2 regions of the Marinobacter salinisoli genome follow, and region 2 is predicted to be linked to the other one. Evidence: riboswitches for the same ligand, from Rfam matches in the RefSeq annotation. Region 2 holds a riboswitch; the other holds the start of a gene.
The links. Region 2 has a riboswitch for cobalamin ahead of LPB19_RS04115 (ribonucleoside-diphosphate reductase subunit alpha). Riboswitches for the same ligand answer to the same signal wherever they lie in the genome.

Region 1: another riboswitch for cobalamin. It lies ahead of LPB19_RS04870 (TonB-dependent receptor domain-containing protein); the one in region 2 lies ahead of LPB19_RS04115 (ribonucleoside-diphosphate reductase subunit alpha).

What each region holds. Positions count from the first base shown of each region.
Region 1 covers NZ_CP071247.1:1,081,502-1,088,868, forward strand. The annotation lists gene LPB19_RS04850 (sensor histidine kinase) at 1-625, shown strand, start outside; gene msrB (peptide-methionine (R)-S-oxide reductase MsrB) at 736-1,911, shown strand; gene LPB19_RS04860 (3'-5' exonuclease) at 1,908-2,630, opposite strand; gene LPB19_RS04865 (putative nucleotidyltransferase substrate binding domain-containing protein) at 2,623-4,494, opposite strand; cobalamin riboswitch at 4,699-4,919, shown strand; gene LPB19_RS04870 (TonB-dependent receptor domain-containing protein) at 5,182-6,888, shown strand; gene LPB19_RS04875 (cobalamin-binding protein) at 6,918-7,367, shown strand, end outside.
Region 2 covers NZ_CP071247.1:918,366-925,732, forward strand. The annotation lists gene LPB19_RS04105 (DUF924 family protein) at 19-555, shown strand; gene LPB19_RS04110 (DUF1295 domain-containing protein) at 926-1,846, shown strand; cobalamin riboswitch at 1,985-2,198, shown strand; gene LPB19_RS04115 (ribonucleoside-diphosphate reductase subunit alpha) at 2,310-5,075, shown strand; gene LPB19_RS04120 (ribonucleotide-diphosphate reductase subunit beta) at 5,199-6,257, shown strand; gene LPB19_RS04125 (Na+/H+ antiporter family protein) at 6,321-7,367, opposite strand, start outside.

The DNA of each region.
Region 1 (7,367 bases), 160 kb from region 2:
GTCAATTCAGGGCTATCTGGAGGCCCTGAAAATGAAACAGGCGCAGTTAAGCGCCGACGAACAGGCCCGTTTCCTGGAGGTGGCGCTGTCGGAAACCCTGCGACTGGGGCGGCTGGTGGACGAACTGTTCGAGCTGGCCGCGCTCGAGGCGCGGGAAAAACAGCCCTCGCCCGAGCCGCTGGTGCTGGCGGAACTGCTGCACGATGTGGTGCAGAAGCACCAGCCAGAGGCGGTGCGCGAGTCGGTTCGGCTGCGTATTGGTCGCGCCGATGGCGTGCGGGTGGTGGCGGACATCGCCATGACCGAACGCATCCTCGACAACCTGATCGGCAACGCTCTTGTTCACTCCCCGGCCGGGAGCGACGTCATGCTTGAGGTGCAACGGGACGACACCAGCGCGGTGATGACCGTAGCGGATGCCGGCCCCGGTATCGATCCGGCCGATCTTGATCACCTGTTCGAACCTTTCTATCAGGGTGTGACCGCAGCGCACACCGGGCATGCCGGCCTGGGGCTGGCCATCACCGCGCGTCTGGTGGCCCTGCAGGGCGGCCAGATCGATGTCAGTAACGACGGGCCGTCCGGCGGTGCCCGGTTCCGGGTCCGGTTGCCGCTGGCCGGCTAGGCGTGGCACCGGAAAATCCACGTTGTGATCGTTTCGTAACACTTTCTGAACGGTTCTGTGAAAGCCCCCGGGTAGGCTGAGAGCATGAACTTCATTGCAGGAGAAGTAGGATGAGACGCAGACTTTCAATAATGGCTTTTGGGGTATCCCTGGTGCTGGCCGGCGTGGGTTACCACACCCTTGCCACGGCCGACCGACACGACATGGCGCGCAGCGCCTACGCGCCGGATGATCCGGGTCTGGCCGTAGCGACCTTTGCCGGTGGCTGTTTCTGGTGCGTGGAAGCGGGCTACGAAAAGATCCCGGGCGTGGTTGAGGCGGTATCCGGTTACGCCGGCGGCAGCGAGGAATCGCCGACCTACAAAGAGGTTTCCTCCGGCCGGACCGGCCACACCGAAGCAGTTCAGGTGTACTACGATCCGGATCAGATGACCTACGAGGGGTTGTTGCAGGGGCTCTGGCGCATGATGGACCCCACCGATGCAGACGGTCAGTTTGTCGACCGTGGCAAGCAGTACCGCCCGGCCATCTTCTACCACAACGAGCAACAGAAACGCCTGGCGGAAGCGGCAAAAGCCGAGCTGCAGGCTTCCGGCGTCTATGACGATCCGGTGGTGATCGAAATCGTGCCGTTGAACAACTTCTACGACGCCGAGGAATATCACCAGGATTACTACGAGAAGAACCCCATCCGGTATAACTTCTACACCTTCAATTCTGGTCGTTATCAGTTCATCGAAAGCGTCTATGGCGAAGATTACGAGCTGGATTTTTCGCAGTACAAACCGGAGGCCACCGAAAGCGGCGATGACTCCGCCGGCTTCGACCCGAATGCCTTCCAGAAGCCGGACCAGCAGACCCTGAAAGCCCGGCTGACGGAGCTGCAGTACGAAGTGACTCAGGAGGACGGCACGGAGCGGGCGTTCAGCAATGCCTACTGGGATAACAAACAGCCCGGCCTGTACGTGGATATTGTCTCCGGCGAGCCGCTGTTCTCGTCCCGGGACAAGTACAAGTCCGGCACTGGCTGGCCCAGCTTCACCCGGCCCATTGAACCGGATGCGGTGATCGAGAAAGAAGACCGCTCGCTGTTCATGACCCGGACCGAAATCCGCAGTCGCTACGCCGATTCTCACCTGGGGCATGTGTTCAACGACGGCCCGGCGCCCACCGGACTGCGTTATTGCATGAATTCCGCCGCGCTGGAGTTTATCCCGCTGGAGGACATGGAAGCCCGGGGCTATGGCGCGTATCTCGACGTCGTGAAGGGGGCCGGTAACAGCTAGAGCCAGAGGTCGCCGATGGGGGTCTCGGGGCTGAAGTGGTGGAGCACCTGCGCCTGGAGCAGTTCTGCCGTGGCCAGGGCATCCACCAGCGCGCTATGGGAGGCATAGTGGGGCAGCCCGTAGCGCATCCGGCTGTCCGCCAGTCGGATGGAAATGGGTTTCTTGCCGAAAAATTGCTGCCAGCGGGTGGGGCGCCGGTTCGGGTGCAGGTGGGCTTCGATGGCCATGGTGTCGATCACCGGAAAGGTAATGCCTTCCCCAAACCGGTATTTCAGCGCAACGTCCAGAAATTCACGTTCGATCGCGCGAAAATGGACCACGGCAATGTGGCCGCTCAGCAGTTCGAACATGGCCGGCAGGATGGCTTCGATGTCGGGGGCGTTGCTCACATCCGAGTGGGTGATACCGTGGATCTCGATGGAGGTCTGGCTCAGGGGCTGGCGCGGCCGGACAATCCAGTGCCGCCCGGCGCCGAGCTGAATGCTGTGGAGGTTAAACGGCACCAGCCCGACGCTGACAATGGAGTGCTGGTTGGGGCTGAGGCCGGTGGTTTCGAAATCCATCGCCACCATGGGGACCTCCCCGATCGGGGTCTCCGGCGCCACACAGCCGCTGCCGTAAAAGGCTTTCAGCAACGGATGCCGGGCTTTTCCGGCCAGTGCCTCAAAGCGTTCCGGCCAGGACTTGGATTCCTGCGCTGCACCCGGTCTGTTAAACATTCCGCCCGACCTGGGCGTTGTATCGGAACCGCAGGAACTTCTGGGCGTTACTGACCACCTGGAAGGCATCCTTCAGGTGGCTGCGCTCAAACGGTGACAGGTCTTCCGGATTCACGTTGTTGTCCGGCTCCCGCCCCTGTTCGATGTCCAGTGCCTGGTGACGAATGCGGACAATGGCAATGAACTCCAGTGCATCCCGCAGGTTACCCAGATCATCGTCCAGCAGCAGCTTGGTTTTGCCAATGGCGTTGAGGCGCTCGAAGGAATTCTGGGCCCGCGAGCCGCAGGCCAGGGCGTGCACCCGGATCAGATCGGAAAGCGGTGCCGTGCCCCGGCGCTTCAGGTTGAAGCTGTTCCTGTGCTGGCCATCCTTCTCCAGCACAAAGTTACGGAAGAACCCGATCGGTGGTGTGCGGTTCAGGGCGTTGCGCGCCAGCATGGTCAGGAAACGCTGACTGTTGCTGGCCTTCTCCGAGATCAGGGTTTTCAGTGCCTCGGCAAATTCGGTCTGGCCGTAGATGCCGTCCAGATCGAAGAAGATGTTGCTGTTGAGCAGGGCTTCGGCCTTGGGGTTTTCGATCCAGTCGGTGAAGTAGTGTTTCCAGACCTTGAGCGGCTGTCGCCAGTGCCGGTTGGTGGCCATGATGTCGCCGGTGCAGTAGGTGTAGCCGCACTCGGCGAGCCCGTCGCTGACGAATTTCGCCAGTGCCAGGAAGTAGTCATCGTGCTGTTCGGGGTCAAAGCGGTCGTCCAGGATCATGGCGTTGTCCTGGTCGGTCAGCACCAGCATTTCGTCCCGGGCCATGGAGCCCAGGGCCATGAAACAATACGGAATGGGCGGCGGCCCGAGCTTTTCTTCACCCAGTTCCAGCAGCCGCTGGGTAAAGCTGCGGCCAATGCCGGCCATGGCGCTGCCGACCATGTGGGAGTTGGCGTCCTCATTGACCATGCGGACAAAGCTGTGGCGCACGTCCTTGCTGATTTTCTTCAGGCCTTTGACGGTTTTCTGGTGAAAGATGTTGCTGACCAGGAACAGGCTGTTCTGGCTTTCGTGCTTGACGATGTCCGACAGCGCCACGACACCACGGACTTCGTCCCGGTCCATGACCGGCAGAAAGTGCACGTTGTTGTGCAGCATGGTGAGCATGGCTTCAAAAATGAATACGTTGGACCGGATGGTGATCACGTCCTCGGACATGATGTCGCCGATGGGGGTTTCCGGTGGCAGGGCTTCGCTCAGGGCCCGGGTGCGCAGGTCCTTGTCGGTGACAATGCCGGCCAGCTTCGGCGGTTGCTGGCTCTCATCCATCAGCAGCAGGGAGGACACGCCTTCCTCGGTCATGATACGGGCGGCTTCCTGCAGGCGGATGGTGCTGGGGGCGCACACCGGCTTGCGGCTGAACAGCCGGGTTACCCGGGAGGTCATCAGGCTGGACTTTTCCCGCCGCGACACGGCGCTGCGAAGCCGCGAGCTGTCCTCGATTTCGACAAAATCGGCGAAGTTGTCGTTATTTTCGAACAAGTAATGGAAGGTTTCCCGGTCAATCCGGTACACCAGTGTGTCTTCCAGTGCCTTAGCGGGAAACCGCACCTTGTTATTCAGCAGCAGGCTGAACTGGCCGAAAATGCCACCTTCTCCGATGCGGTTAAACAGCTCCCCCGAGCGTCGGAACACTTCCACCGCCCCACTGCGCACGTAGTAAAGCCACTGGTTCTCCTCACCAAACGCCAGAATCGGGGTCCCGGCGCGGAAATACTCCACTTCAATGGCGCTGACGACACGATCGAGCAGCTCCTCGGACATGTCATCGAAGGGGGGGAAAGCGGCGATGTGATTACGGATGTCGATGAGCTCGGCCTGCATAACACTCCTTCGTCGGTTGGCCTGTTCGGCACTGATTTGGCTATCGACTATAGCAGGGCAGCCAGTGTGTCTCTATTCGACGCCCGGCGGACATTACGGGCCGCCCGAAGCTGTGGCTTGCCTTATCCACGCCGGAAAACGGTTTGCAAGTGTTTGATCTGCCTGAAGTCACAAAAAATTGACCAATGATCAACCGGTTGGTAGCCTTGCTGCGAGTTTTCAGGTGCCCTGTTGTGATGTTAGCCGATATCACAGGGGTGAAACGGGAAGCCGGTGAGAGTCCGGCGCTGCCCCCGCAACGGTAAGCGAGTTAAAGGTGACCAAGTGCGCCACTGTGCCGAAACAAGGCATGGGAAGGTGGTCACCCCAGTGCATTCCATGCATCACTCGCAAGTCCGGAGACCGGCCTGTCAACACACCTGGCGTTGCGGAGGGCAACATGGGTGGGGTGACTGCCTTTCCAGACCTGAACACGGCCTGCCTGACGACCCTGCCAGCCTTCACGCAACACAACAACAAAGTCCGTACGGGTGCGTGCGGAGTGTCAGTGAGTTGCGATCGATGTTGAATGTTACAAGGGGCATAGCCCTCACCAGTCCGGGGACAGCGCTGCTGTTATCCCTGCCCTTAAGTTCTTTTCCCGCCATAGCCAGTACGACCACCGGGACCGATTCGGATTCGTCGGCGATGGACCCCATCGTGATTACCGCGACCCTTGGCCCCAGGACTGCCGGCGAGAGCCTGTCTTCGGTCACCGTGATTGGCCGGGAAGAACTCCAGCGCCAGCAGCCCAAGGATTTTCGCGAGGTCATCCAGTCCCAGCCCGGGGTGAGTGTGACCAGCAACGGTGACTTTGGTAAACAGACCAGCGTGTTCCTGCGCGGCAATGCCTCCGACGCATCGGTATTGCTGGTGGATGGTATCCGCATCCGATCCGCCACCGTGGGTGGCCCTGCCTGGCATTACCTGCCCCCGCAGCTGCTGGACCGGGTGGAAATCGTCCGGGGTGGCCGAAGCAGCCTGTACGGCGCGGATGCCGTAGGCGGTGTGGTTCAGGCCTTTACCACACCGGCGGAGCGGGGCGACCGTGCCTGGGTCCAGGCCGGTGCCGGCAACTTCAACAGCCAGCAATACGGTGCCGGCGCCTCGTCGTCAAATGACGGTGGGCGGATCAATGGGGGTATCAATCATTTCAGAACCGACGGCGCGCCAGTGGTGGTCGGTGGTGACGACAAAGGCTACGACAACACCTCCGGGGTGCTCGGCGGCCGTTACCGTTTCAACAATGGCGTGCAGGCGGGCTTTACCTTCCTCGGCGCCCGGGGCAACACCGAATACGACGGCGGCGAAGAGGATTTCCTGTTCCAGACCACCGGTGTCACCCTGGATGTGCCGGTGAACCGCCACTGGCGGGTGTCCGGCCAGTTAGCCGATGCCCGGGACGAACTGGAGGATTTCAGCAGCTTTCCCGGCACCTTCAATACCCAAACCCGCAGCTCCCGGCTGGAGAACTGGCTGAGCGCCGGCACCCATGAGTTCGTGCTCGGGGCGGAGTACCTGGTGGACCGGGTCGATAGCACTGTGGCCTATGATGAGTCCAGCCGATCCAACACCGGCGTGTTCGGCCAGGCACTGCTGAATTTCGGCCCGACGGATGTGCACCTGAGCCTGCGCAACGACGATAACCAGGCCTACGGCACCGAGACCACCTGGGGCGCGGGTGTGGGTTACGAGCTGGATCGGCGCCACAGGGTACGGGTGAGTTCCGGCACCTCCTTCAAGGCGCCGTCGTTCAATGACCTGTATTTCCCCGGCTTCGGTAACCCGGATCTGCAACCGGAGCAGGCGCAAAGCTATGAAATCGGCGTGGAAGGCCGTTACCAGCTGTGGTTCTGGGACATTGCGGCGTTTCACTCGGACGTCGAGGACCTGTCCCTGCCGAGCCAGGATGCCGCCGGCAGCGTGCCGGAAGCCCGGCTGCGCGGTGTCGAAGTCAGTGGTGGCTGGCAATACGATGGCTGGCACCTGCAGGCGGCTGCCACCCTGGGCGACTATGAAAACGCCGAGACCGGTCAGCAGCTGATTCGTCGCGCCGAGAACACCGTTCGCGTCGACCTGGACCGGGAGCTGGGGCGCTGGCTGCTGGGTACCTCGGTACGGGCCGAAAGCGAGCGCTACGACGAGCTGTTCGGCATCGGGCGTCAGCGGATTCCGGGCTTTGGCGTATGGGATTTGCGGGCTTCCCGCGAGCTGGCGCCGGGCTGGCTGGCTTCGCTGTCGGTGGATAACGTGCTGGACAAGGAATACGCGACCGCCAAGCGGTTCGACAACACGGACTTTATCAGTGCCGGGCGCAGCGTTTTTCTGTCCATGCGATATGATTTCCAACAGTAATCAGCACCAGACCATCAGCGGGAGCCAGCGTGGCTAAACACCAGCACCGACAGTTCGGAATGGGCGGCGGCCGCGTTCAGGCCCTGCTGATGCTGATCTTGCTGAGCACCGGTACGGCGGCTGGCGCCGAACCCTGCGCCCGCGATGACCTGGGCACACACCTGTGCCTGGAACGCCCGGCGCAACGGGTGGTCTCCCTGTCGCCCGGCGCCACTGAGTGGTTATTCTCGGCCGGTGCCGGCGACCAGGTGGTGGCGGTCAGCGCCTGGAGCGATTACCCGGCGCCCGCCGCGGACCTGCCCCGGGTCGGTGATGCCAATCGGCTCGATCTGGAAGCGATTGTGTCGCTGAAGCCCGATCTGGTGGTGGCCTGGGTGGATGGTAACTCCCGCGATCAGCTCGACCGGCTTGCGGCTGTCGGCATCCCGGTATTCTGGCTGGCACCGAGGGACTTTGACGATATCGCCCGCACCATCGAA
Region 2 (7,367 bases):
GTGCACAGGAGCACACAGATGTATCAGGAAATCCTCGATTTTTGGTTCACCGAGCTTGAGCCCGAGCAATGGTGGCAAAAAGATGAAGCGCTGGATTCCATGATTCGAAGCCGGTTCGGCCCTGTGCATGCTCAGGCGAAAGCCGGTGAACTTTTTCAATGGCGCGAAACGGCGCCGGGCAGCCTTGCCGAGATCCTCGTTTTGGATCAGTTTTCCCGCAATATATACCGCGACAACGCAGCATCGTTCGCCTGCGACCCTCTGGCATTGGGCTTGGCGCAGGTGGCTGTTTCCAAGGGCTTTGACCTTGCGCTGAGCCCGGTCCAGCGCAGTTTTGTTTATATGCCTTTCATGCACAGTGAATCCAGGCGGATTCATGTTGAAGCGGTCCGACTTTTTGAATCATTGGGCATCGAAAACAATCTGGATTTCGAGTACCAGCACAAGAAAATTATCGACAGGTTTGGCCGCTATCCGCACAGAAACCGCATTCTAGGGCGCGTTTCCACGCCGGAAGAAACCGAGTTTCTGCAACAGGAGCACGCCGGCTTCTAAACAAGGCGATCAGGCCTGCAGGCACCGGGGCGTGTTCAAACGCCCTTCGGGCACAACACCGTTCGCAGAAGACCAGGACCTCGCCGGGCCTTAGAATGTGGCTGAGGGCACTGTTTCCAGCGGTGATACCGGCTATGTTGGTGCCTGCCCTCCCGGTGAGCATACCCACCAAACGACAGTTTCGCACTGAACGGGGCCACGCCGGCATTGGACGCACGGACCGGGCTTACGCGGAGTGAGTTCCAGTCTGCATGGCGCGATCCTATACTGGGCCGGGCGACGATGTCCGGAAACTTTATGTCGTGAGCTGTCCCTTGCTGGTGTATTCCACGCCGGGGCTCGAACATGCTGTAACAAAGGAATAATAACAATGAACTTCGGCACTCTGTTGTGCGTTACCTTTACCCTGATCTGGTCGGTGCTGGTGTTTACCGGCAACGACACCCTTCTGTCGATGTTGCTGGTCAACGCGGGCCTTCAGATTATGCTGTTCATCCTGGTCGCGGCTGTGCCCTATCTGAAGACAGGCCGCATGTCGTATGTCGATATAGCCTGGCCCTTCGGTGTCGCGCTCATCGGTGTCCTGATCATTGTCATGGGCGACGGCAGCTTGGTCCGCCGTGTTGCGGTCGGCGCTGTCTATCTGCTGATCGGTCTGCGCATGGGGCTGGGCGCGGTGACCATGGGGATGAAAACCGGTGTGATTTTCCAGCACGAGTTTCCGCGTTATGTGTATCGCCGCATGATGCTGGAGCAGTCCGGCTCCAGCCATATCAAGGCGCATTCGCTGGCGGAAATCATGGCGCAAGGCTTTGCCAACGCGTCTGTCCTTGCCCTACCGGGATTCATGCTGGCGGTGAATGCCAGCGACTCGGTCTCCTGGTGGGAAGTGGCCGGGTTGTGTATCTGGCTGACTGCCTATGCCCTGGAATCCACAGCGGACCTGCAAAAGCTGCGTTTCATGGCAAATAACAAGGGCGGTGTCTGCAATGTGGGGCTGTGGCGCTTCAGCCGCCACCCGAACTATTTCGCCGAGTGGCTGGTATGGACCGGCCTGGTGGTGGCCGCTGTTCCGTCTTGGCTGGCGCTGGCCGACTCGGAAGCCACCCTGGTGTGGGCGGTTATGGGCCTGGGCGCACTGGGGGCGTCTGCCGTGATGTACACAACGCTGGTGTACCTCACCGGGGCCACGCCGGCCGAGTACTATTCCGTGCGCAAGCGGCCGGACTATGCGCGCTACCAACAGCAAACCAACATGTTCTTTCCGTGGTTTCCCCGCACGGGTGCCTGAGTGATGAAGCAGCCAGCCGGCGCAGCCAGGGCTATTGCTGGCCTGGCTGCAGGTCCATCGGAAGGCGCCTGCCAAGTGTGAGCGCGCGGGCGCGGCGTTTTTCGACGCCGCTGTCTTGCTAGCCTCAAAAACACTGTATATAGTGATTCAATCCTTGGTTATACACCATATGTTGTTTTTATAACCAACTCGGTGTCGGGAATCCGGTGAGAATCCGGAACTGACGCGCAGCGGTATTGGGGAACAAGCGTGGCATCAAGACACTGGCATAGGCCGGGAAGTCGCCACGCAAGGCCGAATCGAACGATTCACGCCCCTGAGTCCGAAGACCTGCCAGGGATACAGCACTGCACCTTCGCGACTCAGGGTGAGCAGACCGGTTACCCCCGGCCGTTTGGACGGCGTGGTGTGCCCCTGCGTACGCGATGGTGAAGGAACCTAACGCGTATTCAGGAGTGAAACCATGTCCAGCACTGCCCTGGCTGACCCCCAGCCGCCGTTTCGAAACGCCCCAGAAACCCTGCAAGTCATCAAGCGCAACGGCACCCTCGTTGGCTTCGATTCGTCCAAAATCACCGTCGCTGTCACCAAGGCCTTTCTCGCCGTTGAGGGCGACCAGGCCGCCGGTTCGGCCCGTATTCACGATGCCGTCGAGCGCGTCACCGGTCAGGTGGTTCAGGCCATCAGCCGTCGCTTGAGGGCCGGTGGCAAGGTTCATATCGAGGATATTCAGGACCAGGTGGAACTGGCGCTGATGCGGGCGGAAGAGCAGAGAGTGGCCCGCGCCTATGTGTTGTACCGGGAAGAACATGCCCGGCAACGTGCCTGCGATGCACCGGTGGAGCCCCACCCGCACCTGACCGTGAAAAAAGCCAGCGGGCAAACCGCGCCTCTGGACCTGGGCTTGATGAAACGGCAGGTGGAACAAGCTGCGGCGGGGCTGGACGGCATCGACGGCGATGCACTGGTCGAGGAGGCGCTGACCAACCTGTACGACGGCATTGCCGAGCAGGACGTGCTGTCCGCCCTGGTCATGACGGCGCGCAGCCGTATCGAGCTGGAACCGGATTACAGCGCCGTCACCGCTCGCCTGCTGTTGGAACAACTGCGGCTTGAAAGCGCGGCTGCTCTGAATTTATCCACCGACCTGCCGCTGGCCGAGCTGTATCCACAGGCCCTGAAAGCATTCGTCGCCGCCGGCATCGGGTATGAGCTTCTCGATGCAGCCCTGGCGGATTTTGACCTGGAGCGTCTCGGCGCTGCCCTGACGCCGGAGCGGGATCTGCAGTTCGGCTTCCTCGGTTTGCAGACGCTTTACGACCGTTACTTCCTGCATTGGAACAAGACCCGGCTGGAGCTGCCCCAGGTGTTCTTCATGCGCGTGGCCATGGGCCTGGCGCTGCGCGAAGACGACCCCAATGCCCGCGCCATTGAGTTCTACAATCTGTTGTCGTCGTTCGACTACATGGCCTCCACGCCGACCCTGTTCAACAGCGGCACCCGGCACCCCCAGCTGTCGTCGTGCTACCTCACTACCGTCGGCGACGACTTGTCCGACATCTACGGCGCCATCCGCGACAACGCCCTGCTGTCGAAATGGGCCGGTGGCCTGGGCAACGACTGGACGCCGGTCCGGGCGCTTGGCTCTCACATCAAGGGCACCAACGGCCAGAGCCAGGGTGTGGTGCCGTTCCTGAAGGTCGTGAACGACACCGCCGTGGCGGTGAATCAGGGCGGCAAGCGCAAGGGCGCGGTGTGCGCTTACCTGGAAAGCTGGCACCTGGACATTGAGGAATTCCTGGAGCTGCGCAAGAACACCGGTGACGAACGCCGCCGTACTCACGACATGAACACCGCCAATTGGGTGCCGGATCTGTTGATTGAGCGCATGCGCGAAGACCGCGACTGGACCCTGTTCTCCCCAAGCGATGTGCCCGACCTGCACGACCTCTATGGCAACGAATTCCGTGCGCGTTACGAGCAGTACGAAGCGTTGGCGGAACAGGGTGAGATCACGTTGTGCAAGAAAATCCCCGCCAAACAGTTGTGGCGCAAGATGCTGACCGTGCTGTTCGAAACCGGCCACCCGTGGATCACCTTCAAAGACCCCTGCAACCTGCGTTCGCCCCAACAGCATGCGGGCGTGGTGCACAGTTCCAACCTGTGTACCGAAATCACCCTGAACACCAGTGCCGAGGAGATCGCCGTGTGCAACCTTGGCTCGGTCAACCTGGCGGCCCATGTCGCCAACGGCGAGCTCGATGTGCAACGGCTGGAACGTACCGTCACCACCGCGGTGCGCATGCTCGATAACGTCATCGACATCAATTACTACGCCGTGCCCCAGGCCCGTCATTCCAACCTGCAGCACCGACCGGTGGGCCTCGGCCTGATGGGATTCCAGGATGCGCTCTACCAGCTCGGCCTGCCCTACACCAGCCCGGAGGCGGTGGAATTTGCGGATGTGGCCATGGAACATCTCAGCTATTTCGCCATCCGCGCCTCGGCATCACTGGCCGCCGAGCGGGGTGCCTACGAAAGCTACGAAGGCTCGCTGTGGCATCAGGGCATCCTGCCCATCGACTCCATCCAACTGCTGAAACAGGCACGCCGGGAAGGCGACCTTACGGTGGACACCGGTGCTCGCCTGGACTGGACGCCGGTACGCGAACTGATTGCCCGGCACGGCATGCGCAACAGCAATGTCATGGCCATCGCACCGACCGCCACCATCTCCAACATCGTGGGCGTGTCCCAGTCCATCGAACCGGCTTATCAGAACCTGTTCGTGAAATCGAACCTGTCCGGCGAGTTTACGGTGGTGAACCCGTCGCTGGTGCGGGACCTGAAGGCCGAAGGGCTATGGGACAAGGTCATGGTCAACGACCTCAAGTACTTTGATGGCTCCGTTCAGCAGATCGACCGCATCCCGGATGAACTCAAGGCCCGCTACGCCACCGCCTTCGAGATCGACGCGCGCTGGCTGGTGGAAGCCGCCGCCCGTCGTCAGAAATGGCTGGATCAGGCCCAAAGCCTGAACCTGTACATGGCCGAACCCAGCGGCAAGAAACTCGATGCCCTGTACCAGCTGGCGTGGGAGCGGGGACTGAAAACCACCTATTACCTGCGCTCGCTGGGGGCAACCGGGGCGGAAAAGACTACGCCGGTTTCGGCGCCACAGCCACAGGTGTGCAGCATCGACAACCCCGATTGCGAGGCCTGTCAGTAACCACTGACAAACGCGGTGTATCAACTAGGACAACTCCGCCAGCCTGAAGAACCGAGCAGGTATCAGACCGGTTCCACCTCCCAATCGTCAGGCTGGACGATCAGTAATTCAGAGGTAAACAAAATGCTCAACTGGGACGACGAAGCAAAAACCCAACCACAAGCCACCGGCTCCAACGGCCCCGCCCCCATCAACGTCGACGACAAGCGGGTCATCAACGGCGAAACCGACATCAACCAGCTGGCGCCGTTCAAGTATCCCTGGGCTTGGGAATACTTCATGAATGCCAACAAAAACCACTGGACCCCACTGGACGTGAACATGGCCCAGGACGTCCACGACTACCACCACCGCCTGACCGCTCCGGAGAAGCACGTGTATGAAAATGTACTGGCCTACCTCACCACCTCCGACATCCTCGCCATGCGCAACATCGGCCTGGCCGTCATGGAAAAGATGAGTGCGCCGGAACTGCAGATTTACCAGGCCCGGCAGGTATACGAAGAAGCCATGCATACCTGGGCCTACCAGCATTGCATCGAAACCTTGAACCTGGATCAGCGAGAGATCTACAACCGCTACCGGGTGGTGCCGGCTATCAATGGCAAGATCCAGATCGCCAACCGCCGGCTGGATGCGGCCATGCGCCCGGACATGAACCTGCGCAACCGGGACGATTTGCAGGAATTCATCATGTCCTACCTGTTCTTCGCGGCGGTGTTCGAGGGTACCTGGTTCTACAACGGTTTCAGCCCCATCTTCGCCCTCCAGCGCCGGGGACTGATGCGGGGCACCGGCGAGCAGTTGCAGTACATCCTGCGGGACGAGGCGATGCACTTCTCCTTCGGGTTGAAGGTGGTGAACCAGATCGTGGAGGAGGAGAACATCAACTTCGACCCGAAGGCCGTGCGTGCTATGTGGGATGAATCCGAGGCCGCCGAGATCGCTTACGCCGAGTACATCCTGCGAGACCCGATTCTGGGGTACTCCGCGGACTACCACAGTGAGCAGTTCCGCTTCGTGGCCAATCGCCGGGCCCGGGCGGTGGGCCTGGATGAGCCCTTTCCCGGTGCGAAAAACGTGTCACCCTGGCTGGATGAGCAGGCGACCTTGCGCAAGGAGAAAAACTTCTTTGAAACCCGGGTGATCGAATACCAGACCGGCGCTCAATTGGAGTGGTAGAAAATCCATGCTCGAAGCCTGCGGTTGGTTGCAGGCCGCGAGCATGACTTCAGACTCGTCGGATCAAAGCACCATCGCCGCCAACCAGCCGAAGCCCAGCAGCGGCAGGTTGTAGTGCAGGAAGGTGGGTACCACGGTATCCCAGATGTGATTGTGCTGGCCGTCAACGTTCAGGCCGGATGTGGGTCCGAGCGTGGAGTCCGACGCTGGGGAGCCGGCATCCCCCAGAGCACCCGCCGTGCCCACCAGAGCGACAATGGCCAGCGGGCTGAACCCCATTTCCAGCGCCAGGGGCACGTACAGGGCGGCGATGATGGGGATGGTGGAAAACGAGGACCCGATGCCCATGGTGATCAGCAGCCCGACCACCAGCATCAGCAAGGCGGCCAGCGGTTTGTTGTCACCGATGGTGGCCACCGAGCTTTGTACCAGCGTGGCGATGTCACCGGTTTCCCGCATCACTTCGGCAAAGCCCGAGGCGGCAATCATGATGAAGCCGATCATTGCCAGCATCTTCATGCCTTCGGTGAACAGGTCGTCGGCTTCCTTCCACTTCACCACGCCCGACAGGTTGAACAGTACAAAGCCTGCCAGAGCACCCAGAATCATGGAGCCCAGCCAGAGCTGAACGACAAACGCCGCAACAATGGCGACCAGCGCCATCACCAGGGTGCGGGGGCTGTAGCTGGCATCCACCCGTTCGGTGCGGGCGATGGCGTCCAGGTTGTAATCACGCTTGCCCCGGTAGCTGAAAAATACCGCGATCAGCAGTCCCAGCAACATGCCCAGTGCAGGCAGAGCCATGGCGGACATCACGCGCAGGTCATCGGTATCGACACCATTTTCACTCACATTTGCGAGCAAGATTTCATTCAGGTAGATGCCACCGAAGCCGACCGGCAGAAACATGTAGGGGGTAATCAGGCCGAACGTGAGCACGCAGGCCACCAGCCGGCGGTCCATGTTCAGTTTCGCCATCACATACAACAGCGGCGGCACCACCAGCGGGATGAAGGCGATGTGGATGGGCAGAATGTTCTGGGACGAAATAGCAATCGCCAGCAGCAGGCCGATGATCAGAAAACGTACGCCATTCACCGCCGATGCATC